One region of the Mahella australiensis 50-1 BON genome, then DNA from elsewhere that is predicted to be linked to it. Evidence: riboswitches for the same ligand, from Rfam matches in the RefSeq annotation. Region 1 holds a riboswitch; each other region holds the start of a gene.
What was found. A riboswitch is a leader RNA that binds a small molecule or an ion and turns the genes downstream of it on or off. The one in region 1 is predicted to bind cyclic di-AMP.
Positions count from the first base shown of each region.

Region 2: linked by a shared signal. The riboswitch ahead of dapB (4-hydroxy-tetrahydrodipicolinate reductase) and the one ahead of MAHAU_RS11865 (type 2 periplasmic-binding domain-containing protein) in region 1 are both predicted to bind cyclic di-AMP.
Region 3: linked by a shared signal. The riboswitch ahead of MAHAU_RS10235 (NAD/NADP-dependent octopine/nopaline dehydrogenase family protein) and the one ahead of MAHAU_RS11865 (type 2 periplasmic-binding domain-containing protein) in region 1 are both predicted to bind cyclic di-AMP.
Region 4: linked by a shared signal. The riboswitch ahead of MAHAU_RS09560 (CAP domain-containing protein) and the one ahead of MAHAU_RS11865 (type 2 periplasmic-binding domain-containing protein) in region 1 are both predicted to bind cyclic di-AMP.

Region 1 covers NC_015520.1:2,536,659-2,542,908, reverse strand. Annotated here, with positions in the region: gene iscB (RNA-guided endonuclease IscB) at 1-352, shown strand, start outside; gene MAHAU_RS11905 (LexA family protein) at 494-709, shown strand; gene MAHAU_RS11900 (hypothetical protein) at 935-1,156, shown strand; partial or broken gene MAHAU_RS11895 (manganese catalase family protein) at 1,217-1,417, opposite strand; gene MAHAU_RS11890 (spore coat protein CotJB) at 1,422-1,703, opposite strand; gene MAHAU_RS11885 (spore coat associated protein CotJA) at 1,717-1,911, opposite strand; gene MAHAU_RS11880 (nucleoside recognition domain-containing protein) at 2,060-2,638, shown strand; gene MAHAU_RS11875 (spore maturation protein) at 2,635-3,159, shown strand; gene MAHAU_RS11870 (2-phosphosulfolactate phosphatase) at 3,257-3,985, shown strand; cyclic di-AMP (ydaO/yuaA leader) riboswitch at 4,117-4,255, shown strand; gene MAHAU_RS11865 (type 2 periplasmic-binding domain-containing protein) at 4,694-6,250, shown strand, end outside.
Region 2 covers NC_015520.1:1,799,707-1,805,956, reverse strand. Annotated here, with positions in the region: gene rsfS (ribosome silencing factor) at 1-130, shown strand, start outside; gene leuS (leucine--tRNA ligase) at 226-2,700, shown strand; gene MAHAU_RS08510 (NifU family protein) at 2,801-3,022, shown strand; cyclic di-AMP (ydaO/yuaA leader) riboswitch at 3,163-3,301, shown strand; gene dapB (4-hydroxy-tetrahydrodipicolinate reductase) at 3,431-4,285, shown strand; gene MAHAU_RS08500 (class II glutamine amidotransferase) at 4,747-5,838, shown strand; gene MAHAU_RS08495 (glutamate synthase-related protein) at 5,835-6,250, shown strand, end outside.
Region 3 covers NC_015520.1:2,186,723-2,192,972, forward strand. Annotated here, with positions in the region: partial or broken gene MAHAU_RS10230 (methionine synthase) at 1-362, opposite strand, end outside; gene MAHAU_RS10235 (NAD/NADP-dependent octopine/nopaline dehydrogenase family protein) at 359-1,462, opposite strand; cyclic di-AMP (ydaO/yuaA leader) riboswitch at 1,559-1,686, opposite strand; gene MAHAU_RS10240 (GntR family transcriptional regulator) at 1,757-2,512, opposite strand; gene MAHAU_RS10245 (sugar phosphate isomerase/epimerase family protein) at 2,520-3,371, opposite strand; gene MAHAU_RS10250 (Gfo/Idh/MocA family protein) at 3,387-4,445, opposite strand; gene nagB (glucosamine-6-phosphate deaminase) at 4,516-5,274, opposite strand; gene MAHAU_RS10260 (right-handed parallel beta-helix repeat-containing protein) at 5,910-6,250, shown strand, end outside.
Region 4 covers NC_015520.1:2,036,680-2,042,929, reverse strand. Annotated here, with positions in the region: gene MAHAU_RS09575 (putative Se/S carrier protein) at 1-194, shown strand, start outside; gene MAHAU_RS09570 (hypothetical protein) at 186-1,478, opposite strand; gene MAHAU_RS09565 (hypothetical protein) at 1,638-2,285, shown strand; gene MAHAU_RS09560 (CAP domain-containing protein) at 2,332-3,045, opposite strand; cyclic di-AMP (ydaO/yuaA leader) riboswitch at 3,073-3,208, opposite strand; gene MAHAU_RS09555 (glycosyltransferase family 4 protein) at 3,407-4,402, shown strand; gene nth (endonuclease III) at 4,490-5,131, shown strand; gene MAHAU_RS09545 (sensor domain-containing diguanylate cyclase) at 5,132-6,250, shown strand, end outside.

The DNA of each region.
Region 1 (6,250 bases):
GCTATACAAACAAGACAGCAAGATAGTGGCGAGGAACAGGCACAAGAAAACCGAGCAGGAAGAGCCGTCGCTTGAAGAATACCGGCAGGAGATAGCAGAAGCTGCAGAGAAGGAGGAAGCGTCATGTGCCATATCCGGGCTGAAAGTATACAGGGCTGTCAAACGGATGAGAACGCCCGCCAAAGACGTACCGATAACAAGCGGAAGCAGCGTATTGTACAAAGGCCAACGCTTTATTGTCAAAGGCATTTTACACAAAGGGCAATCGTTGTTGTTGGAAGGACATGACGGTTATGTGTCTACCGGCAGTTGCAGACTGATGACGAGGAATACAGGTATAGTATGCTTGTGATACGGCTGCCTATCATCTCCTCAATAAATAGAGGAGTGTTCTCGGCAGAATTTCATAAAGATGAGTATGTAGGTAAAATATATTGCAAACAAACACATGTTCGCATATAATAATATACGAGTGAGAGGAGTGTGTCGAAAAATGTCAGAATTAACGGAAAATCAGCAGAAAGTGTTAGAGGTAATCAAGGAGTTTCAAGCAGAACACGGGTATCCGCCTACAATCGACGAGATGGCCGGGATGATCGGGAAAAGCAAGAGCACGATATACGGATATCTGATACGACTGGAAAAGGCCAAGGCGATACGGCGTAAGGCAGCGAGTCCACGCGCGATAGAAATTGTTGCGACAGGTTAGGAGACGCGGCAAGTCAGCAACTGATCGTTAATTAAGGAAACGTCCAAATCTTAATCCCTTGCGGAAACAGTGCTCAAATGTAAGCACTTTCCTTTTTGAACAAAAGGATGACTTTTATTTCACAAGCAATATTTGTGGAATGAGAACCATCCTTTTTTTTGTCGCAAAAGGCAAAAGTGGTTCATATTTATATATTAACATTTGAGTTAAGGGAGGATAAGGGAATTGAGCATAAATGCGGTACAACAGATTGACTTAAATCAGAACGATGTTGTTGACGGCGAAATTGTTAAAGAATATAATATAGGAGATACAAAGATTAAAATATGCAATGCAGAATATAAAGATAAAACGCCGGAAGAGATAGACTTGATATTAAAAAGAGTGGAAGCAATAGGTTGGGAGATCGTTGAGCAACTTGCGCATAAAAACAGGCTTAAGGGATAAATGCTTTATAGCATTGGCGCAACTCATTTTGCTTGGGTCATATCATTGATAACATGTCGGCGCGAATTCTTCGGTGCCTATATCGTTCAATGTGGCTATAGCTTCTGGGGTAGGCATGGCATAGCGCTGAGAGAGGTAGCGCAGAGATGCTGCTAATTCTCCATCAGGGCCGCCATATTGAGATAATATATAACTGGCCATACGGGGATCAGTCTTTTTTATCTTTATGGGATATTGTGCTTTCTTTTCATAAAACCACATATTCCTATTCCTCCTTTTCTTGGGCGGGGATTATATCTTGTTGCCATGGCCATGGTTCTTCTATCCACTGCCATGGGTAGCGGCTGAAAGACCCACCGAAATTGCTCAAAGGTCCATAACGCCGTTCATATTCACTTTTAGTTCCCATGAGCTGCCTTGCGTAGTAGTTATACTCGTTGAGAGCCCTTTGATCATTCGGATGCGTGTTCAGGTATAGGTTTAATTCCACAGCCATAAATTCTATGGCCCTTATTTGATTTAATAACTCTGTTCTATTATCAGACATTTTATCTTCCTCCCTATGCCTTTACCTTGTTATAGGGCTTTACCAGTTCAGGAAACATGGTGCCGTTTTTTAACGCTTCCATAGGTGGAAAGCTGTTTGTATAGCGCTGGTACGGTACATATGCCTCGGCTAGCCCTGGATACCTGTCGCCCGGGAAAGGAGGCTTTTGTGGAGCATTTTGCTCATAGTTTGAATAACCGTTATTCATGGCTATTCCCCTTTCACAATATATATAGTCTATATATATTTTATTCGAGTGCTATAAAAGTGTTACAGGCGCTTGTTGAATAAAACCACCTTCTGCCGAATATATATTAATCGAGTATATATTGCAAAAAGCAGGTGGGGTGGACAGTGTGATAAACGCCGTATGGGCTGTGATGCTGGCAGTCGGTATAATTGTAGGTTTGCTGAACGGTCGGGCTGATGCCGTTACCAAAGCGGCTATAGACGGAGCTTCGCAGGCCGTCGTAATTTCATTTGGCCTGATAGGTGCATATGGTTTATGGTTGGGCATAATGGAGATAGCGCAAAGAGCGAGGCTAATAGATGCGCTTTCGCGTGTAATGCGCCCCGTCCTGCATATATTATTTCCTCATGTGCCCAAGGGCCATCCTGCTATGGGCGCTATATCCATGAATGTAATAGCTAATGTTTTGGGCTTGGGAAATGCCGCTACGCCGCTTGGTATAAAGGCAATGCAGCATTTACAGCAATTAAACCCTCATAAAGAGACTATCAGCGATGATATGGCTATGCTGGTAGTTGTAAATGCTGCATCGTTGCAGCTCATACCTACCACAGTAATAGCCATGCGCAGCAGTGCCGGCTCTTCTGATCCGGCCGGTATAATCGGTACAACGCTGATAACCACTTTTTGTGCAGCCGTGGTCGGTATATGCGCAGCTAAGATACTGGAGAAGGCCATATATTGAGGCTCGTATCGTCATGGCTGGTGCCGCTTTTTATTTTTTTTGTGCTTACTGCGGGATATATACGCGGGGTAAAGGTTTATGATGCCTTTGTGGATGGGGCTAAAGATGGAATAGTGACGGTTTTTAAGATAATGCCCTATCTGATAGCGATGTTTGTGGCTATAGAAGTATTTCGAGCGTCGGGAGCCATGGATATGCTGGCCAGCTTTGCGGCTCCTGTATTAAAGCCGTTGGGTATCCCATCGGAAGTATTGCCGCTTATAATAGTACGGCCGCTATCCGGCAGTGCCTCATTGGGCGTGCTTGGCAATATTCTGTCTGCGGCAGGCCCGGATTCCTACATAGGCAGAGTAGCCTCTACTATGATGGGCTCTACCGAAACCACTTTTTATGTATTGACCATCTATCTCGGAGCGGTTGGAGTGAAAAAAAGCCGCCATGCTCTCCCAGCCGCCGTTATGGCCGATATCACAGGGTTTATTATGGCAGCCATAGCCGTGCGATGGATATTCGGCAATTGAAACTTGCATGATGCTATACAAGAATGTATAATAAAAAAGCTGGAGTTTTTGTATACAGGAAGGAGGGGCAGCGGTTATAGCCGCGTGCCAATTGTCCATGAATCTTAGCGTTTTTGCGACGGAAAATAGCATACTGGAGAAAGAATTAAAAGGGAGGGTAGCCGTTGTAATAGATGTGCTTAGGGCTACGAGCACCATTGTTACAGCATTGGCCAACGGGTGTAAAGAAGTAATACCGGTTATGGAGATAGAAGAAGCCGTAAATATGGCCAAGAACTATGATAAAAATATGTTTTTATTAGCAGGCGAACGGGGAACTGTCGGGATAAACGGTTTTCATTTGTCCAATTCGCCGCTCGAATATACTGAAGAAACTGTTAAGGATAAAACTATTATAATAACCACTACTAACGGTACCAGGGCTATAAGGCGCGCTTATGAAGCGGCCGAAGTAGTGATAGGCTGTATGCTTAACGCTGCGGCGGTAGCCAAACATTTGTGTCAGGAGAATAAAGATGTGGTCATATTATGCGCCGGTACAGATGGCAAGTTCTCATTAGACGATGTGGTTACTGCAGGAATGGTAGTATCGTATATATGCCGCAATAAGGAAGAGGTAGAGCTCGACGACCTAGCGCTGACCAGCAGATACATATATGAGTTAAATAAAAGCGATCTGAATAGGCTGTTGAGCCATACATACCATTATGGAAAGCTTATGGAGGCCGGATTTGAAGAGGATATAAAATATTGCTTAAAGAACGATGTTATAGATTTGGTGCCGCATTATGAGAATGGCATTATAAGGAATAAAGGTAACAGGTAGCAAGAATGAGCAATAAAGAGCATAATGCATATTATAGTGTATAAACGACGGATTATGGACTATAATCGCCAATTATAGAACTTGAGTCATTAGCCTTCATGTTATATAATAAATTTGTTAAAAGTTAATAAGTTCGTTGAGCGCTTAATTTTCGGCATTATTGCCGTAAAGCGGGGGAACCATCAGATGGGGCGTATTCCGTAAAGGATAGAGCAACTCTTTCAGCTCGAGCCCGTCAGCTAACCTCGTAGGCGTTGAAAGGGAGTGGAACGGATTAAATAAGCCGCGGTAACTCCGCGGTTTTTATTTTGCCTTTTATTGTATGTAGGCAAAACCGATATGGCAGCGAGCTTTTAAAGCTTGACATAAAACCCACCTTTTAGAACCCTGCAGCATGTTTCTGCAGGGTTTTCTTTTTGGTTGAATATATATCTAATGGATAATTTTGAATTTATGAATTTGTTCAATATTACAATTTTAAATTGTGATAAATGAACAAAAAATATTTGACAACTTATTTAGCATATACTATAATTATCTCAGTTTTGGATGGGGAGGTGTTGTGTAGGATAAGTTATATGTGTGAAACTAAAATAATTGTAAGGGTGAGGTGATGCCTTATATTTATTTGTTGAGCTTTTGCATTATTGTTTATAGGAAATATTTTTATAGAGTTTTTATTATTAATAAAAAATGGAGGAGTTATATATGAGGAAGAAAAAATTATTTTCGTTACTGGCGGCAATTCTTATTTTTGCTGTTCTAGTGGTTGGATGTGGGACAAGTAATACTTCTAATGATTCTTCAGATAATTCTGCGACAAATGATTCCGACAAAGCGTCTTCAAGCGACTCGTCAAGCGATGGAACGCTCGAACCATATACATTTACGCATTACTTCAACTATGATTATTGGGGTATAAAACCATGGGCTCAAGACGAAGTGTCGAAGACTCTTAAAGAAAAATTTAACGTTACTGTTGAGTTCCAGAAGCCGGATTCCGACCCGCAGGCAAAACTCAATGTCATGATATCATCGGGCGATCTACCTGATTCCATAATGATGGATAGGGGTGCGGATAATATAAAAATGGCTCGTTTAGGTTTGTTGCAGCCCTTGGAGCCATTTATGGAGAAAAACCCTAATATGCAACAAAACCTCTTGCCTAATACCATAGATATGTTAAAGATAGACGGAAAGCTTTACGGTATACCTAACTGGCCGAGAACAGCAGCTACGGGAGGCAATAACGTATGGATCTACGATAAAAAGTTATATGAAGCCGCTGGTAGTCCTAAGCTTGAAACGTTTGATGATTTATATAATTATGCTAAAAAGATAAAAAGCGATGTTCCTAAAACAGCAGACGGAGCGCCTACTATTCCATTTATAACAGACTATACTCCCGACGGCAATATGCTGGCGGGTGCATTCTATCGTTCCTTTGGTGGTGTTCTGACCAATGGCTGGTACACTGTTCTAGATAAAAAATATCAGTTTGTTTTCAAAGACCCTGTGTTTAAACAAGCCAGTATGGAGATAAATAAATGGTGGCGCGAGGGACTCATATCGGAGACACAATTTACCGATACCAAGGATCAGATACTTGAGAAAATAGTGGCGGGGCGAACAGCTTTGTTGTATTATGATCATTCTCAGGATTCCACTAACAGGTTCCGCCGAATTCTAAAAGAAAAATATCCGGATGACAGCTATGAAATAGTTCAACCCAATCCTTTCCCACCGGCTAATGGTTTAAGCCCAAGTGATATTTACGGAGATATCGACACATCTGTAGGCTGGAATGTTACTTGCATAACAAAGAACGCTAAAAATCCGCAAAGGATTTTCGACTTGTGGACATACTTTTATACTCCAGAGGCAGCAGTATTGCAGATGTATGGCCCAAAAGGTGAACTGTGGGATGAAACAAAGACCAGTGAAGACGGGCTGCCGATACCTATACTGAAAAAGCCCGAGTCTGAGTTTACGTCGGATGAAATGAATCGCCTTGGGTTATGGTTTTGGATGATACCCGGTCATAGCGATCATATCGACAAAATAAAATTTGCTGTTAACGATATGCAGCCCCCGGAAAAGCAGGATTGGGTAATCAGTACTCAAGCGCACATTCTGACCCCCACAAAGGTTCTCAGCGATGAGTTTACAGGGATAGCCGATGTCGTGGATCCTCAGAGCAATGAAGGGATTCAGAGAACGTTGATTGACAATTATATTAAAGAGAACTACCCAAAGGTTTTAATG
Region 2 (6,250 bases), 740 kb from region 1:
AGGCTGCTGGATAGTTATGGATTATGGCGATGTGATAGTCCATATATTTCGGCAGCAAGAAAGAGAATTTTACAGTCTGGAAAGATTATGGAGTGAGGGCGACAATATACATGTCGCCGCCAAAGCATAATTTATAAAGATGCATTTATCAAATGCTTCGGGTAGTGTGCTCGAAGCATTTGTCGATACATAGATGTCTATTAAGAGAGGAAGGTTAGACAGTAATTGATTTATGATTTTAAGGCTATAGAAGGCCGATGGCAAGATGAATGGGAAAAAACCAAAGCTTTTAAGGCGACGGAAGACAATCAAAAGCCCAAATATTATATGTTGGAGATGTTCCCGTATCCGTCAGGGAAATTACATATGGGTCATGTTCGCAATTATTCGATAGGCGATGTCATAGCTCGTTATAAGCGTATGCAGGGCTATAATGTATTGCATCCTATGGGCTGGGATGCATTTGGTCTGCCGGCTGAGAATGCCGCTATAAAAAACGGTGTGGAGCCTAGCAAATGGACATGGGATAATATAAACAATATGCGCCGCCAGCTCAAACAATTAGGTATAAGTTATGATTGGGATCGCGAGGTGGCATCTTGTCACCCGGCTTACTACAAATGGACTCAGTGGTTGTTCCTTCAGTTTTATAAGAACGGTCTGGCCTATAAGAAAAAGGCGCGCGTTAATTGGTGTCCGTCGTGTGGCACGGTGCTGGCTAACGAACAGGTAGTCGCTGGTTGCTGTGAAAGGTGCGGTACGCCGGTAGGTAAAAAGGATTTGGAGCAGTGGTTTTTCAAAATTACCGATTATGCTGAAAGGTTGCTTCAGGATATAGATAAACTGGACGGTTGGCCAGATAAGGTCAAAAGCATGCAGCGTAACTGGATAGGCAAGAGCTACGGCGCCGAGGTTATCTTCAGTATAGAGGATGTAAAGAACGAAAAAATCACAGTATTTACCACCAGACCTGATACCATATTCGGCGTATCGTTTGTAGTGTTGGCACCGGAGCATCCTCTGATAGAAAAATTAGCAAAGAAAACACCATATTATAAACAGGTTAAGGACTTTCAAAAGAAGATAGAAGCACTCGATGAAATAACCCGCACATCGACCGAAGCCGAAAAAGAGGGCGTATTTATCGGCCGATATGCTATAAATCCTATGAACGGCGCACGTATACCTATATATACAGCCAATTATGTGCTGATGGAATACGGTACCGGTGCAGTGATGGGTGTGCCGGCTCATGATGGCAGGGATTTTGAGTTTGCAAAGAAATATGGATTACCCATAGTGCCTGTTATAAAACCGGCTGATGCCGCACAGGATTTTGACCTGGAGCAGGCCTATGAGGATGACGGCATCATGATAAATTCAGGTCAATTTAATGGCTTTGATAATCGAGACGGTATAGAGCGTGTCATAAGTTATATGGAAGAAAACGGGCTAGGTCGACGCAAAACAACTTATAAGCTTAGAGACTGGCTTATATCGCGGCAGCGATACTGGGGTGCGCCTATACCGATAGTGTATTGCGAAAAATGCGGCGAGGTGCCAGTGCCCGAGGACCAATTGCCGGTTATGCTGCCTACCGATGTAGTATTTACAGGGACAGGCCAATCGCCGCTTACTACATCAGAAAGCTTCGTGAATACCAAATGTCCCATATGCGGCGGTCCAGCACGGCGTGAAGTCGATACCATGGACACATTTGTATGTTCCTCATGGTATTATTTGCGCTACACCGATCCGAGGAATGATAAAGAGGCATTCAACAAAGAGAAGGCATCATATTGGATGCCGGTGGATCAATACGTGGGCGGCGTAGAGCACGCAATACTTCATCTTTTATATTCGCGCTTCTTTACCAAAGTATTGCATGATTTGGGGCTAGTAGATGTGAATGAGCCATTTGTCAATTTGTTGACCCAAGGTATGGTGCTCAAGGATGGTTCCAAGATGTCCAAATCCAAAGGCAATATAGTAAGCCCGGAAGACATAGTGGATAAATACGGTGCGGATACGGCACGCCTGTTTATACTGTTTGCCGCGCCACCCGAAAGGGATTTGGAATGGAGCGATCAAAGCGTAGAAGGATGCTTTCGCTTTTTGAACCGCGTATGGAGATTGGTGGATCAATATGCCGATGCTGTAAAAGAGTGGGTAGAAAATGGAAAGCCTGAAACCGATTTAATAAGCGATGGGGATAAAGAGTTGCGCTATATCATAAACTACACTATAAAGAAGGTCAGCGATGATATAGCCGAACGCTATAACTTCAATACCGCTATAAGTGCTATAATGGAAATGGTTAATGCCATGTATCAGAGTGATACTGCTGATAGTCCATCGACTGTTATGATGGAAGCCGTAGAAACGTTGTTGTTGTTGTTGGCTCCGTTTGTACCACATATTTCCGAGGAAATGTGGCATAGGACGGGTCATGGTGCTCCGCTTTACCTGCAAGCATGGCCGATATACGATGCCGATGCCCTGGTAAAACAGCAGGTAGAGGTGGTGGTGCAAGTAAATGGCAAGGTGCGCGATAAGGTTATGATGCCTGCCGGGGCCGATGAGGACAAAATGAAAATCCTGGCTATGCAGTCGTCTAAGGTAGCGGCGTCTATAGCTGATAAAAACATCATAAAGGTTGTGTCTGTGCCGGATAAGTTGGTAAATATTGTTGTGAGATAAAAATATAATTGAAATGATAGGTTTTGTATGATATAATACCCATACAGCGATATAGCGATATATGCTGACCGATTATTTTATGCAGAGGAGGATAAATCCTATGAAAGAAAAAGTAGAAGCAGCATTGGAAAAAATACGCCCGGCTTTAAAGGCTGACGGTGGCGATGTGGAATTAGTCGATGTGGCAAGTGACGGTGTAGTAAAGGTCAAATTGACCGGGGCTTGCGGCGCATGCCCGTTTGCTCTGATGACATTGAAACAGGGTATAGAGGAAACGCTTAAAGAGAGCGTACCTGAGGTAAAAGAAGTAGTGGCTGTATAAGACTCATACTAAAAAGGCGTTGCATATAGCAACGCCTTTTTCGGACTTATGTTATGGCTATAATATAAGACTTTCCATACCAATTATAGGTAACATTTGCTTGACATCAGCACTGAAAAATATTAAAATATAAACATCTCAAGTTTGATTCGCTTAATTTCCTGAATATAGGAAAACGGGGGACCCATTAGGATAATATGAGGCGTATTCCGAAAGGATAGAGCAACTCTTTCAGCTCGAGCCTGTCAGCTAACCTCGTAAGCGTTGAAAGGGAGTGAACGGTGATATGATTATATGATAATAAAGCCGTGGTTGACTCCACGGTTTTATTTTTCCTCATTAGATGTAATAATATGGATATAAATTCGATGTTTAAGTCCAAATAATGTCATTTTAAGGAGGTAAGAGATGGTTAAAGCATGTATGATAGGTTTAGGTAGAACTGGTAAGATAGTAGCGAAGAACATGATAGGGAGAAAGGATATTCAATTGGTTATGGCCGTTTGCAGGCCCGGCAGTGATAAGATAGGACAGGATGTGGGAACTCTATTAGGCATATCTGAGACAGGCATAAAAGTAATGGGCAGCAACTTGCTAAATGAAGGATTAAGGATTTTTAAACCTGACGTAGCGATAGACTTCACTAATCCAGAGGCTTGCATAACGAATGCAACAGTGCTAGCACGCAATAAGATAAATGCAGTAATAGCAACTACAGGATTTACCGATATACAATTTCAGAAACTTCGGAGCATAGCCGTTCAAAACAAGGTAGGTATGGTTATAGCACCTAATATTACGCTTGGTGTAAATGTGTTACAGTTTTTGTGCAAAATTGCAGCTCAATTATTGGATGATTATGATGTAGAAATAATAGAAGAGCATTTTAAAGATAAAAAGGATATACCATCCGGTACGGCTATAAAAATAGCGGAAAGCATATCCGAAGGGCGGGGTATAGAGGATAGTGTTAAGATATTAACTGAGAATGACGCCATATCTTTAAGGGGAGCGAATATTATACCCATACATTCTCTCAGGGCCGGTGGTATAGTTGGCGTACATAAGGTAATGTTTGCCAGCGACGAAGATAGCGTGGAGATAATGCATCAGTCTTTTACTCGCTCTGCATTTGCCAAAGGGGCTATTAAAGCAGCTAAATTTATTGTCGGACGAAAGGGCGTTTATGATATGGCCGATGTTTTGAATCTTGAGGAGGCGTTGGAACGATTTGCCAATAAGCAGAGGGATTCACACGCATAATGGCAAACGTACCCTAAAAAGCCTGAACTGTAATTCGTAATATAACAAATTCAGCGCGTGCAATGATATAAAGCCTATGCCTGCTACAGGCTTGGCATATATACCTCGCTTTATATCACCCGTTTCAGTTATATATTACGAATTGCAGAAGTCTGAAAAAAATATTTGCATTTCTACGTTTTGCATGTTAAAATATTATTACTTGAACACAATGGCGTGATCAAGTGCGCAGAGATAGATTTGTTCGGCGCGTCATTAGAACATTTGAGTATGTTCTGATGAGGCGCTTAATTTTAACCCTTTTATGCAAGTTTTAGATTAAAATTATGCATTTAACTCATTATATCCTTAATATATAATCAGTTAAATGCGGCTATATGAGTAAATGCATTTGTTTACGTTTTTATAAATGCATGATGCTTGATAAATAAAATTCATAATCCGTTGAGGGGGTTTTATGGATGTTAAGGGAAAAATACGAGAGGGTACCGTCGGGCTGTGCGGTCAGCGGCATAATGGACCGCAGCGGGCGAAGGTTCTCCGGCAACGATATAATACAGTCGATAGCTCTTATGAGAGAGCGCTCCAACGGCTTGGGCGGTGGCTTCGCGGCCTATGGCATATATCCGGAATATAAGGATCATTATGCTTTCCATATGTTTTATGATGATGAACAGGCAAGGGAGACCAGTGAGCGCTTTTTGAACGAGCATTTCAATATCGCCGAAGCAGGGCCCATACCTAACACAAAGGTGAGTTCGATAAACAACGAGCCTATAATATGGCGTTATTTTGCACTACCCAAAGAGGAAAAGCTGACTTCTTCAGGGCTTTCATCAGACGAATTTGTGGCTCAATGCGTTATCAATCTTAATAAAAGGATAGACGGTGCTTTTGTGGTATCCAGCGGCAAGAATATGGGCGCATTTAAGGGTGTGGGCTATCCTGAAGACATAGGCGAATTTTATCAGTTGTATAACTACGAAGGGTATATGTGGACAGCACATGGCCGTTTTCCTACCAATACGCCAGGTTGGTGGGGTGGCGCACATCCGTTTACACTGCTCGATCTCTCGGTGGTTCATAACGGCGAGCTGTCTTCTTATGGTGCAAACCGCCATTACCTCAATGAATTCGGCTATGAATGTACTATGCAGACCGATACTGAAGTGGTGGCCTATCTTTTGGATCTGTTTGTGCGCCGGCAGGGTATGCCTTTGGAGACAGCGTGCAAGATCATGGCCCCGCCTATGTGGGATGAGATAGAGCGTATGCCTGATGGAAATAAAGCGTTTTATACCGCTTTAAGAGCGGTATATGGCAAGGCTATGATGAACGGGCCGTTTTCCATCATAGTGGCTTTTAACAATGTTATGCTTGCTCTAAACGATAGGATAAAGTTGAGGCCGCTTGTAGCTGCTGAAAAAGGCGATGTGCTATATGTATCCAGTGAGGAATCGGCCATCGTAGAGATATGTGCTAATCCGGACAGGATATGGGCACCTAGAGCAGGAGAGCCGGTTATAGGTGTGTTAGAGGGGGTGAAAGTATGATAAGCTACGTTTTACCGGAATTTTTGGTGGTACGTGATGAAAATAGATGCATACAATGCCAGGTATGCGTTAGACAGTGCGCTAATGAAGTGCATTATCTAGATGAAAAAGACGGTAAAGTAAAAGCCGATGATGCTAAGTGCGTAGATTGCCAGCGTTGCGTCACTTTTTGCCCGACGCATGCGCTAACTATAATACCGAATCCACAGGAATTCAAAGCCAATGCTAATTGGACCAAAAAGGCTATCACAGAAGTGCAGAAACAGGCTGAGAGCGGTACTGTAATGTTGACCAGTATGGGTAATCCTCAAGGATATCCAATATACTGGGATAAAATAGTGCTCAATGCCAGTCAGGTTACTAATCCTTCTATAGACCCATTGCGCGAGCCTATGGAACTCAAAACATATCT
Region 3 (6,250 bases), 350 kb from region 1:
ATATGCCAACGATTCTTCGTCACCGCTCTTGGCAAAGACGTGTTCAAATATACCGAAACGTTTGGCCGTTTCGCAGTTTTGAGGCGTACCGCCAAATAACCATATTATATGTTGCAAATCATATTGTTCTATCAAAGCCTTGAGTTCTTCCAATAAAGGCTCCAATGTCTGAGGCGTTAGCCTATAGCTTATGCCAACTGAATCCGGCTTTTGAGACAATACAACATCTATAAGACGGCTCAAAGGTACAGCCGGTCCTAAAAAGCGCGTTTCATACCCGTATTGTTTTGCCAATTCGAGAAAATTAAGTGGACCTGCTATATGAACGTGTTACCTATAGACGCAGCTATCATCTGTTTCATGCCACCACTCCCCTTCTGATGTCTCCGAAGTATACATAAGTATATATCTCATACATCGACATATCGTCGATACCTAATTTACTTATAGTCCTGCCACACGCCCGATAATCGACGCCGGATACGGTGCAAGCTAGATCTATTATGGCATCTATCGTAGGCGTAGGAACACCTGCCATACGTCCAAAAGCTGATATTGGCACCAAACTGTACGGCACATCCTCAAATATATAGCGCGTATCTGTATTGGACGGCGCCTTTATGCCCTTATATCCTTTATTCTGCTGTATGGCGCTGTACAGGTCATCGGCCTCCACACCGTAAGACACCCTCATCCATTCCAAGGCACTCATGCACTTTACATTTAGCATCTTGGCCACAGCCATTCTCTCATCATCCATACGCTGTATTATCTTAGCTATTGACGGAGATATGCCTTCTATATAATACTCAAATGCCCCGCCCGTGGTCTCTATACGGGCAGCGTTCAACAGCGTGGGCGCCGGATGGAATATAGCGCCTATGTTATTGAAACTGGTTTCCAATACGCTTTCGGCTGGAACAAATTGCGGATATACCTCTTTCAACGCATCCAATACCAACCCCGTTCTTACAGATGGAAGTGCTGCTATTTCTACCGATTTTTTTATATCGAATATGCGAGCCGAGCATGGACCAGTCTTGCGGCAGGCGTATATAAAAGTCGAGGCTTCGGCCACCGTTATCCGGGCATTTACACCGTATTCGTACAGCGTCTGCGAGAATTCGAGGGCCCCACCGGTACGTCCCGGATTCAACACAATTATCTGACCATCCTGCAAATACGGAGCGCACATTTGGGCTATATCGCGATGCCCAACGGCCGGTACTGTCACCATAATGACATCGACGTCCCTTATCGCTTGCCTAATATCAGATGTGACGATTTCAAGTGGTCCATAACCTTCTACAAGTCCTTCAAGATAGATTCCACCCTGCTCTTGTATTGGAATCAGTTTGTCAAATGTACGGTTAAATAGATTGACCTCATGGCCTTTCAGCGCCAGATGGGCGGCCATGGCCATACCTCCATTGCCGGCTCCTATGACAGCAAATTTAGGCATAAAATAATCCCTCCTAAAAATTTTTAATTTTTATTATGGAGGGAGAACAAAAAAGCCACGAACGAGAGCCGTGACTTCTCAAGCTAAATTATAGCCTGCTCCCTCTTCCTACGCTTGCGAGGTTAGCTGACGGGTTCGGGTCGAAAGAGATAACCCTACCTTACGGATTCACCCCAAAAATTGGTTCCCCCGTTTCCCTGACGGGAATTCAGCGTTTTTCATATTTAATTGTATTATTATACTACCATATATCAGAGCAAAATGCAATACCCTTTTTGAATTCTTGATGGTTATTTAGCGTTTTAATTCCAGGTAAAATTTGTATCTATCGCCGCGATAGTAAGAGCGTACGTATTCTATCGGTACGTCGTCTTCATCGTATGTCACACCGATAACCATTATCACAGGCGCCCCTTCCTCTATACCAAGCATAGAAGCTATATAGCTGTCAGCCAATGCAGCCTCCAAAGTCTCTTTAGCCGATACCGGATGCGCTCCGAACTGTTGCTCCAATATATTATACAAGGAACAATGCTCGAGGTCGGCCTTCTCCAATGCATAAAATCTTCTATAGCTAAAATAAGAGACTTCAAATACCATAGGAACACCGTCGGCAAAGCGCAAACGCTCTATTTTTAACGCCGGTTCTTCATCTTCCAGGCGCAACGCTCTCCGCACATGGCTTATATCCTCATGTACTGCCTTAATATCCACGGTTTTTGCCCCGGCTTGCATGCCGCGTTTGTGCATATCCTCACTGAAACTCGACAATTGCATTATCGGCTGGTCCAGCTTGGGTTCGGCCACAAAAGTACCTTTCCCACGCAGACGATACAGCACGCCTTCCTTAACCAATTCGGATATGGCTTGTCGTACGGTCATACGGCTCACGCCATATTCATCGCATAATTCGCGCTCCGATGGAACTTGCATGCCCGGTTTTAAGTCTCCAGCCTCTATGAGAGCCCTCATACGTTCCTTTATCTGATAGTATATAGGTATAGGTGATTCTTTATCTATATCGCTTATATCGATTAAATCTATGAGCAATCGCCTCCTATAGCCCAAGACCTTTCAAAAATTCTACCGCCTGGCGTATATCGGCCTCGGGATCAGCGCCCGCCTCGCGCTCTATAGTAAAGAAACCTTTATAACCCACCTCATCCAATGCTTTCACGTATGCTGGAAAATCCACGGCACCTTGACCTAACGGCATCTCTTCAAAATAATCGCCAATACGGAAATCCTCTATACCCCCATCAGCGAAAAAGCCATATATGATCTCAGGATCGGTTTTTTTCTTCATTATGCCGTCCTTCGCATGCGTATGAACTATGTAGTCTTTTAGATTATACACGCCCCCTACAGGATCATCGCCCGTAACCATTACCAGATTGGCGGGATCATAATTCACGCGCACACCTCGGCTATGCAAGCTATCCAAAAAGCGCTTTAAGGTCTCGGTTTTTTCCGGCCCCGTTTCTATAGCAAAATACGCGCCCACTTGATCCCCGTATTCTCCCAATTGCTCGCAAGCCTCTTGCAATATCTTGTATCTGTCGTGATTCGGATCGGATGGCACTACCCCTATATGAGTGGTCACCACATCTGTCTCTAAATCCCTTGCCAGATCCATTATACGCTTTGAACGTTCTATTCTTGCCGGATTATCTTCTTTTACCGCAAAACCATGCCCACCCATATCGCCGCACAAGGCCGAAACCTTAAGACCGTTATCTTTTATATAGTTTAAAAGTTCATGCCGTGCAGAAAGTGATAGATTCTCTGGAGCCATTTCTCCTGATACCGCATAAATCTGTATGGCAGCAGCACCTACCTCACGTGCTTTCTTTATACCTTCACGCACACCCAGACGGAAAGAATCCACCATTACGCCTATCCTATTCATAATGCTTTTACCTCCTTATTTGATTATGACTTCATGTCCTGTGCTGGCTGATTCATATATTGCATCCAATATTTTCATAAGCTCCACACCATCCTCACCGGGATTCAAACACGGTGTGCCGTTGGCTACACAATCTATAAAATGCGCCATCTCTTTGTCGAATATAGGTTGAAAATCATTTTGATTCACATCTATGAAAGGTTTTGTATCCGTAAGCACATCGTTGCGTTCAGAATAAATCTCAAAGTCTGGTTCCATAGTAACACCGGCCTTGCTGCCGTAGAGCTCCAAATAAAGCTTATCGCGTTTTATATGCTGAGTCCAGCTATTCTCGACTATAAGCGTAGCCCCGTTGTCAAAACGCACAAAACCCGCTGCCAGATCCTCCACATCGTTATAATCGCTGTAATCAGCCGATTTATACTGTTGTATGCCTATTATATTTGAACGCGGCCCCACTAAATCATAGGTTGAACCCATTGCCAGCACCGCTTTGGGTTTATCCATCAGATAACGCACCAAATCGATCATATGTACTCCGAGATCGATAAGCGGTCCCCCGCCCGAACGCTTTTTATCGGAGAACCAGCCACCCGGATTGCCTACGCGGCGTAAGCAACCTGTCTTTGCATAATATATCTGTCCCATATCGCCGTTATCTATCATGCGCTTTAATATCTGCGTGTTGAGTCCAAAACGCCTCACAAAACCGACCATGAGGAGTTTACCCGCGTCTTTTGCAGCATCCACCATCTGCTGAGCCTGTATGGCGTTCAACGCCAACGGTTTCTCGCATAATACATTCTTACCGGCTTTAAGAGCTGCTATGGTAGCCGGGGCATGTACGTTATTCCAAGTGCATACGCTGACCGCATCCAAGTCCTCCTGCTTTAACATCTCATTATAATCGGCATACGTATGAGGAATATTATAATACTGTGCAAACTGTTTTGCTCTCTGTTCATTTATGTCGCAGTTGGCTACTACCTCAACATGGTCCAGCTTCTTATAGCCGGCCATATGCGTATGGCTTATGCTTCCATTGCCTATTATACCTACTTTAACCTTCTTCATCGTTTCTGTCCCTGCGTCCTCGCGCAGCAGACAATCCTCCCCTCGTTTTAATTCGTTTATATTATATAATTTAAGCTACAAAACTGCAATCAAAATAATCTTTCGGCATAGATGACGCCGCTTGCCTATCCAGAATCACCGTAAGCTGAGGATGCAATTGCAATACCGAAGCCGGCACTCGTTGCGTTACAGGGCCTGTCAACGCTTTAGCAATTATATCAGCTTTGGCTTCTCCTGAAGCCATCAATATTATAGAACGGCTTTGCATGATGTTCTTTATACCCATGGTAACGGCCTGTTTGGGCACATCCTCTACAGAACCAAAAAATCTAGCATTGGCCGCCCTGGTAGTTTCGGTAAGATCGACCACGTGCGTAGTCGTCCCAAACGGCGTGCCAGGCTCGTTGAAGCCTATATGCCCGTTTAATCCTATACCTAATATCTGCAGGTCTATCCCCCCATGCTCTTTTATGGCGCAATCATACCTTTTGCATTCCGCTTGTATATCATTTGCCATACCATCGGGTATATGAACATTTTGGGGTAGTATATCTATATGCTCAAAAAGATGTTCATACATAAAGTGGTGAAAAGATGCCGGGTGAGATGCTTCGATACCCACATATTCATCGAGATTAAACGTCACAACCGATTTGAAGCTGATAATACCGCGTTCATACATTTGTACAAGATATCGATATGGTCCTATCATTGTACCACCTGTAGCCAATCCTAATGTAGTATCCGGGTATTTAATCAGCCGATCACTTATTACCCCCGCTGCATGATATGCCATCTCATCCTCTGTATCGGCCACATATATCCTCATATAATCCCTCCTTTCTTTGTCATATGGTTGTATAGTGGTCTATACCATTATTATAAAACAGACCTTTTTAAAAAGCAAGCGGGCCGTAAAATAAATTTCGGCCCTTCGTGATTCATATATACATAGAAAGGGGCCATATATGGCCCCCTTTCTATAAATCATCCCATATAGGCAAATGCTTATATAACCGCCATCTTTTATCATGTACATCATATGTAATGTGTCCGCAGTTAGGTAGGGCAAACTGCACAATCGTGGGCAGATGTAGCCACTATATAAAATGTACTATTATCTACATTGATAGATAGTACCTTTATCCCTTGCAATCTGACATTATTTTCGATAAAATCATTTATAGAATTCAATCCGATTCACCTTCTTTTTATTTTTTTGAATTCTATATTAACAAACGGTGAATCGGATTTTTTCTACCCTTTTATCAGCTATCTGCCAAAGTATTTTGTGGAATTAGCTAGGCTTCACAAAATTCGGCGTTGAACCAATATTATGGTTTGGAGCGGGTATTGTAAAAGGCCATCACATATAGTATAATCTCTAGTATGAGCGGCAGCCTCTGCCGCTTTATTTATAGCGATCATATCATACATATTTCAATAATAGGATAGGAGGTTCTTATGAAATACTACGTAGATGCAAATGCTGCAAAAGACGGAAACGGCTCTATTGAGAGACCATTCAAACGGATCGGCGAAGCCGCGAAGGCAGCGCTTCCCGGTGATGAAGTACTGGTAGCACCGGGGATTTACCGGGAATATGTAGATCCGATCCATTCCGGCACTGAAGATGGCCGTATCACTTATACAAGTACCACACCTCTTGGCGCAGTGATCACCGGCGCGGAACAGATAAAAACCTGGCAGCACTACAAGGAAAACGTCTGGGTATCCCGAGTCGCAAACAGTGTTTTCGGTAGTTACAATCCCTATACAACTTTGGTATATGGAGACTGGTATTT
Region 4 (6,250 bases), 500 kb from region 1:
ATCTTTTTTCCAGGGGTATAAAAGCAGCCATTGCTTCTACGCCGGTAGGTTTGGGTAAAGGTTGCAGTTTATCTTTATGGTTTTACGCCAAGGACACCTCTCTTGTAGCATCGGCTATAAAGGCATTGGGCATAGAGATAATAGGTATTTACCAAAAAGACAACTTAAATCGCTGGTTTAAGGTATCATATTGATAACCATTTTCTCAATAGAGCTATTACTCCTTTCTTATGCAAAGTTTTGGCCTTTATGTCGTTATTAAGCTGTTCCAGCGGTTCTATGGCATCGAGAATTTGCTGATATTGCCGGTCTGCGTTTACCAATAATTGAAGCAGATCGGCTTGTCGCGTTTTTATTTCGTTTACTTGTGCCGATATCCTTTCCATGACCATATCTATGACTGTGGTGTCATCCAAAGCGCTTGCTCGTATCTGTTTATCCTCCGATAGATATTCATGCGTTTGCTGATACGATATGGGCGGGACGGAGTTTATTGTGCCGTTCATATATCCGTAAACAAGGTTCAAATACGGCAGATTTTTGTCTATATATGCAAAATATTCGATCTGAGTGTTTTCCGGTAAATGTACCGTATCGTTATACTGCCATGTGTTCCCGCTGTCGTCCGAGCAGGCGCTATATATATCCCCGCCGTTTAACCACGTAATCCATAGCTTTTGGTCAGCGTAGGATATAATGGGACGCATGGCATCGATGCCTTCAGGCGATATAACGCTTGATTTTTTTATAACCTTGTTTTTTTCTCTGTCTAAATCTATAGAACCATACTCTACGCATATATGGTTTTTATATACGTTATTCCATACAATATGCATCATATTGCCATGTATCAAAAAGGCAGGATAGCCCGGACTTTTGTCACCTGATGTGATGGCTTCGGGTGACGACCATATCCCGAATTCATTATCGAAACCCGCATGATATATAGCGTAGCTCTTTTGATCCTTATCCCGGTATATTATATGTATATTACCGTTGAGGTCAAAATCCACCTGAAACTGGCTCATAAGACGGCCGAGATTGATATGACCTATTTTAAGCGTCTTCCATTGACCATTATGCCAGAAGTAATGGTACAACGTCCAGTCGATGCTGTTGTATAGATTGCCCATGGCGAAAAATACATGTATGTCTTTGCCTAGGAGTTTTATCACTGGATACTTTATAGAATAACGCGAAGGCTCGTATTTTGTAAGCACTTGTTTATCCCACTGTTGCCCGGCGAAATGAAAGTACAATATTTCCCCCGACGACGATTGACATATAAGATGTATATGACCTTTAACATCTACATCAGCTGAAAATCCCGGCGGCACGTCTTGAATAATAGTCCCGGCTTGTGCCGATAATTGGCCATTATCCACAGACCGGTATTCCAAACGATTTTTATCGCTGTAGATATACCATAACCGGTCATCGGTTTTTATTAGGGCTTTGGTGACATTCTGTATCCCCATGCTGATTTCCTCCTCTCTTGCTTATGCGACGTGAATAAGTAATCACATAAGAATTATATGTGAATAAGCGAAGATTTAGGATAAATTTTGTAACACTTATATGCTTGGCGGAGTATATTAATCATAGAAAACATAATCCATAAAGGGAGGGTATAATACATGCCTGATAAAAACGATTTATTTACTATTATGCAGGAACCCTACGAGGGGCTTCCAACAGAATGCATAATAGCGGATAAAGTATATGATTCATGTTTCCAGAGGGAATGTGAGCCGGCTGTCAGTCTGGCGCTCCCAACCGGAGGTCCCTTCACCTATCTTTATACTCGATTTGAATCGGGTTTTATAGTAGATGGGACGCTCACCATAACCCCAATCACCGGCAGGCCTAACTTCGCAAGGGTACGCTTTGTATTCCGAGTACCGTTTACAGCGATATTGCGCGATGACTGCGCCTGCCCGGCGACTAATGTCGAGCTGAACGGATCGGTGGATTTCAGCAAGGATATTGCTATGTATATACCGACGTCATCTGATGAATTCAGCTTTGATATCGTTATAGAAACCCGTTCACAGATATTGAGGGCGGAGATGGTAAATGGCAGCCTGATATTGGCCATAGGTGTATTTGTGGTTGTCAAAGTGATAGGCAAGGTCCAATTGCTGATTGTAGCTAGGGGTTTTTGCCCGGCACCCAGAGAATGCGAGGAGATATCGCCGGATGATATCTGCGCCGATTTTATGACGCAGCCATTGCCGGATTTCTTCCCCCCGCAGTTTACCGGTGAACCGTACGAAGAGCCATAATGGAAGGTATCAAAGGCGGAAAGCACGCTTTCCGCCTTTGAGCCGATTATCTGCCTATAAACATTTCTACCACTATTTTACCGCCTTGATAGTCCACTATACCTACGCCTACATGCGTGAACGTGCCGTTTAGTATATTGGCTTTATGACCGTCCGAATTCATAAAAGCCAGGTGAGCCTTTAAAACACTGCTGTTTTTGGCTATATTCTCACCTGCTGTGCGGTAGGTTAAACCGAATTGTTTCATCATATCAAAGGGTGAGCCGTAAGTAGGCGATGTATGGGAGAAATAATTTTTATCCCTCATGTCCTGTGCTTTTAATCGCGCTACACTAGCCAACTCCGGGTCGATGGCCAAGGCTTTTAAACCGGATTTAACGCGTTCCTCGTTTATATATCCTACCATTTCGTTCTCTTCCGAGGTCAGCGCATAGTCTTCATCGGACGTCACCGGTGTGGACTCGGTATCACCAGCAGCAGGTGCGGCAGGCGTTGATGGCTTTGGAGCGCTCGATGTATTGGGGTACGATACAGTAAGCGGTTGTTGGGCAACAGGCTTTGTGCTCGACGAATCCGGTATTGCTGTATTGTATGTTTCATTGACGTTGCGTATGACGGCATATCGTACAGAAGCGATATTATCGGCGGTTGTTATATGATACCTTGACGGAGCACTGTATCGCACCGTGTAGGTCTGGGCTGCTTTAGACGCCGGCATAAAGGCGAATAAAGCCATGGCACCGGCTATGCCGGCGGACAACAATATGTTTTTTATAGATTTAATGAGAATCTCTCCTTTCTTCGCTTACGGGGTTAGCTGACGGGTTCGGGACAAAGGATTCCCTACCACATTAGTGGATTAGCCCCTGTATAAATTGGTTCCCCCGCTCCGCGCGTATGCGCGGATTAAGCGATTCGCAATAATTGCTTAATATTTTTAACATAATTGTAACAATTATTAAACGATACAGCAAATGTCTATTTGAGCCGCAACCGGGCATATTATATGTTATGGCTTAAATAGATTGAAATACAGTATGATATATTATGTTTTTAATCGTTTTAATCAATGGTGCATATGGATACCATAGTTCACCAGCATGGTGTATTAGGAGGCTAACATGAAAGTATTGTTTCAAATAAGGCCGGATTTCGAGAACAATGTCGCGGGCGATAGCATCCAATTGCTAAATACAAAAAAATGTTTGGAACAATTGGGAGTGGATGTAGATATAAACGTGGATACAAATGCTTATCTTGAAACATATGATGTAGTGCATATCTTCAACACAACCCGTATAGCCGAGACGTATAATTTTGTTTTAAACGCTCTACAACAGCATAAGTCTATAGCGTTGTCAACTATATATTGGGACATGAGCGAATACTATAATAATACCGGGTCGCCTAAAAGCAAGCTGGAGATATGGAACAGAGCTTACCCATTGCGAAAGTATGCCATGGATAAAGCTGATATTTTGTTGCCTAATTCGATGGCTGAAATGCAATTAATAAAGGAACAATATGGCGTTAATACGCCTTATGAGATAGTGCCGAATGGAGCCGATGCTGCTTTTGCCAAAGCGGACGCATCGGATTTTGTAAATGCCCATGCCGTATATAATTTTGTATTATGTGTTGGTCGCTTGTCGCCCCGCAAAAATCAATTGGCTCTTATAAAAGCGATGAGGGATATAGACATACCGCTGGTGCTCATAGGCTCAGTAAGCGATGGCGGCTACGCCCAGAAATGCCTTTCGGCCGGAAATAAAGTTTATTATATGCCATTTATGCCACAGCAGAAATTGGCTTCGGCATATGCCGCGGCTAAGGTGCATGCGCAGCCCAGCTTTTTTGAAACCCCAGGGTTGGCCAGCCTTGAAGCAGCTATGGCCGGATGCAATATAGTGATCACCGATCGCGGTGGCACCAACGAGTATTTCAACGATATGGCATGGTATTGTAATCCGAACGACATAAATAGTATAAAGGCAGCTTTGCTGGATGCACTAAGCACGCCTAAAAGCAACAGGCTTTCCGAGCATGTATTGTCGCATTTTACGTGGGATAAGGCCGCTCAAAAAACATTGGAGGCATATAATAAAATATTGAAATAAACGCTACCATTTTAATATATTTCTATGGTATAATGAAACTTAGATATATTGCTGCATTTTGCAACAGAAGGAAGTTGAGATTAAAGTTTGAAGACAAGAGATGATATAGAGCATATACTGGATATACTGGCTGACTGCTATCCTCAGGCAAAAACGGCTCTGGTATATTCCAATGCTTTTGAATTGCTGATCGCTACTATATTATCAGCGCAAAGTACCGATAAGCAGGTGAATAAAGTAACCGGCAAACTATTTGGGAAATATAAAACGCCGGAAGATTTTGCGGCATTGGAGCCTCAAACGCTGGAAGAGGAAATAAAGAGTTGCGGTCTTTATAGGACTAAAGCCCTAAACATCATAAATATGAGCAAGATATTAGTAGAAAGATATGGATCGCAGGTGCCGAGTGATCCGGATGAGTTGCAAAAGCTTCCCGGTGTGGGACGCAAAACGGCCAACGTAGTGGTGAGCAACGCGTTCGGCAGGCCTGCTATAGCAGTGGATACACATGTTTTTCGAGTAACACACAGATTAGGATTGGCAAAAAGCTCTACGCCTCTTGGTACGGAAAAAGAATTGATGGCATGTATACCCCGGGTATTGTGGTCGCAGGCACATCACTGGTTTATATATCATGGTAGAAATGTCTGCAGAGCTAGGCAGCCAAAATGCGATGAATGTAGGTTGAGGCAGTATTGTGATTTTTATAATAGCGAAGCGGGGTTATAGATGGATGAGCTTAGAGGATTAGAAAATAGGATTATACTAATAGAACTCTATATAATGGCCGTGGCCTTTATATATGCTTTTATTGCGTTGCGTGGCAACGTAAAATTTGACTATTATATGTGGGCCATATTGCTTGTATTGATATCAGCCTTACTGAAAAGCCGCATGAGCAGACATTTGACTACAGACAGCAAAGCGTTATTCTTAGGCATGCGCGTGATTGACGCGGCGTGTATAGCCGTTTTTATGCTCATCGAAGGTTATCAAACCCCGTTTGTCTTTTTCTATTCGATATTGATATTAGCCAGCGCTATGGCTATGGGCAGCCGAATAGGTTATGCGGTATTGAGCATAAGCATGGTATTTTACATAATGGTATTTTTATCCCACTATAGCGCTAAACCGGGTATGTTGATTCAATTAGTCACAGCTTTATTTTATATTTTGATGACGGCTTCTATAGCTATTTTCAGTTTAAGGATAGTAAGCAACTATGAAAATAAGCAACATGAATTAGAGCAGACGAACGATCAATTGCGCAAAACCATAGCCGAATTTTATATGTTACAGCAAGTGGATACCGCTATAAGCTCCATACTTGATACCGATCGCTTGCTCAATACGGTAAATGACGTCATATTAGGCGTTATAGGTCCTACTTATTCTTCTATACTGTTGTTCGATGAAGAAAAAAATTCATTATCGGTCAAAGCCAGTAACATGGAACCGGATAAAATAAAGGCTTTCCTTGAGAATGATAGTCATGTGCTTTGGCTTTGTCTGGAGGAGCAGGGTGCGATACTTAAAAATCACAAATTCAATCGAGACTTTACATTAAGTGATCCTAGCATAAACTCTTTTATATGTGTGCCATTGTCTATACGAGGCAAACGCTGCGGTATGATATTGGTGGAGCAAGAGCGCCTTGATGCCTTGACTGAGGATCAATTGAGACTGCTTAAGATAATTGCCGATAATTTAGGCATATCTTTGGAGAATTCCAGATTATATGAACGGATGCATAAAATGGCTATATTGGACGGCCTTACACAGGTGCATAACAGGATGTATTTTCAAGAAGCTTTTGAAGAAGAATTACACAAAGCTAAAGGCAAATAC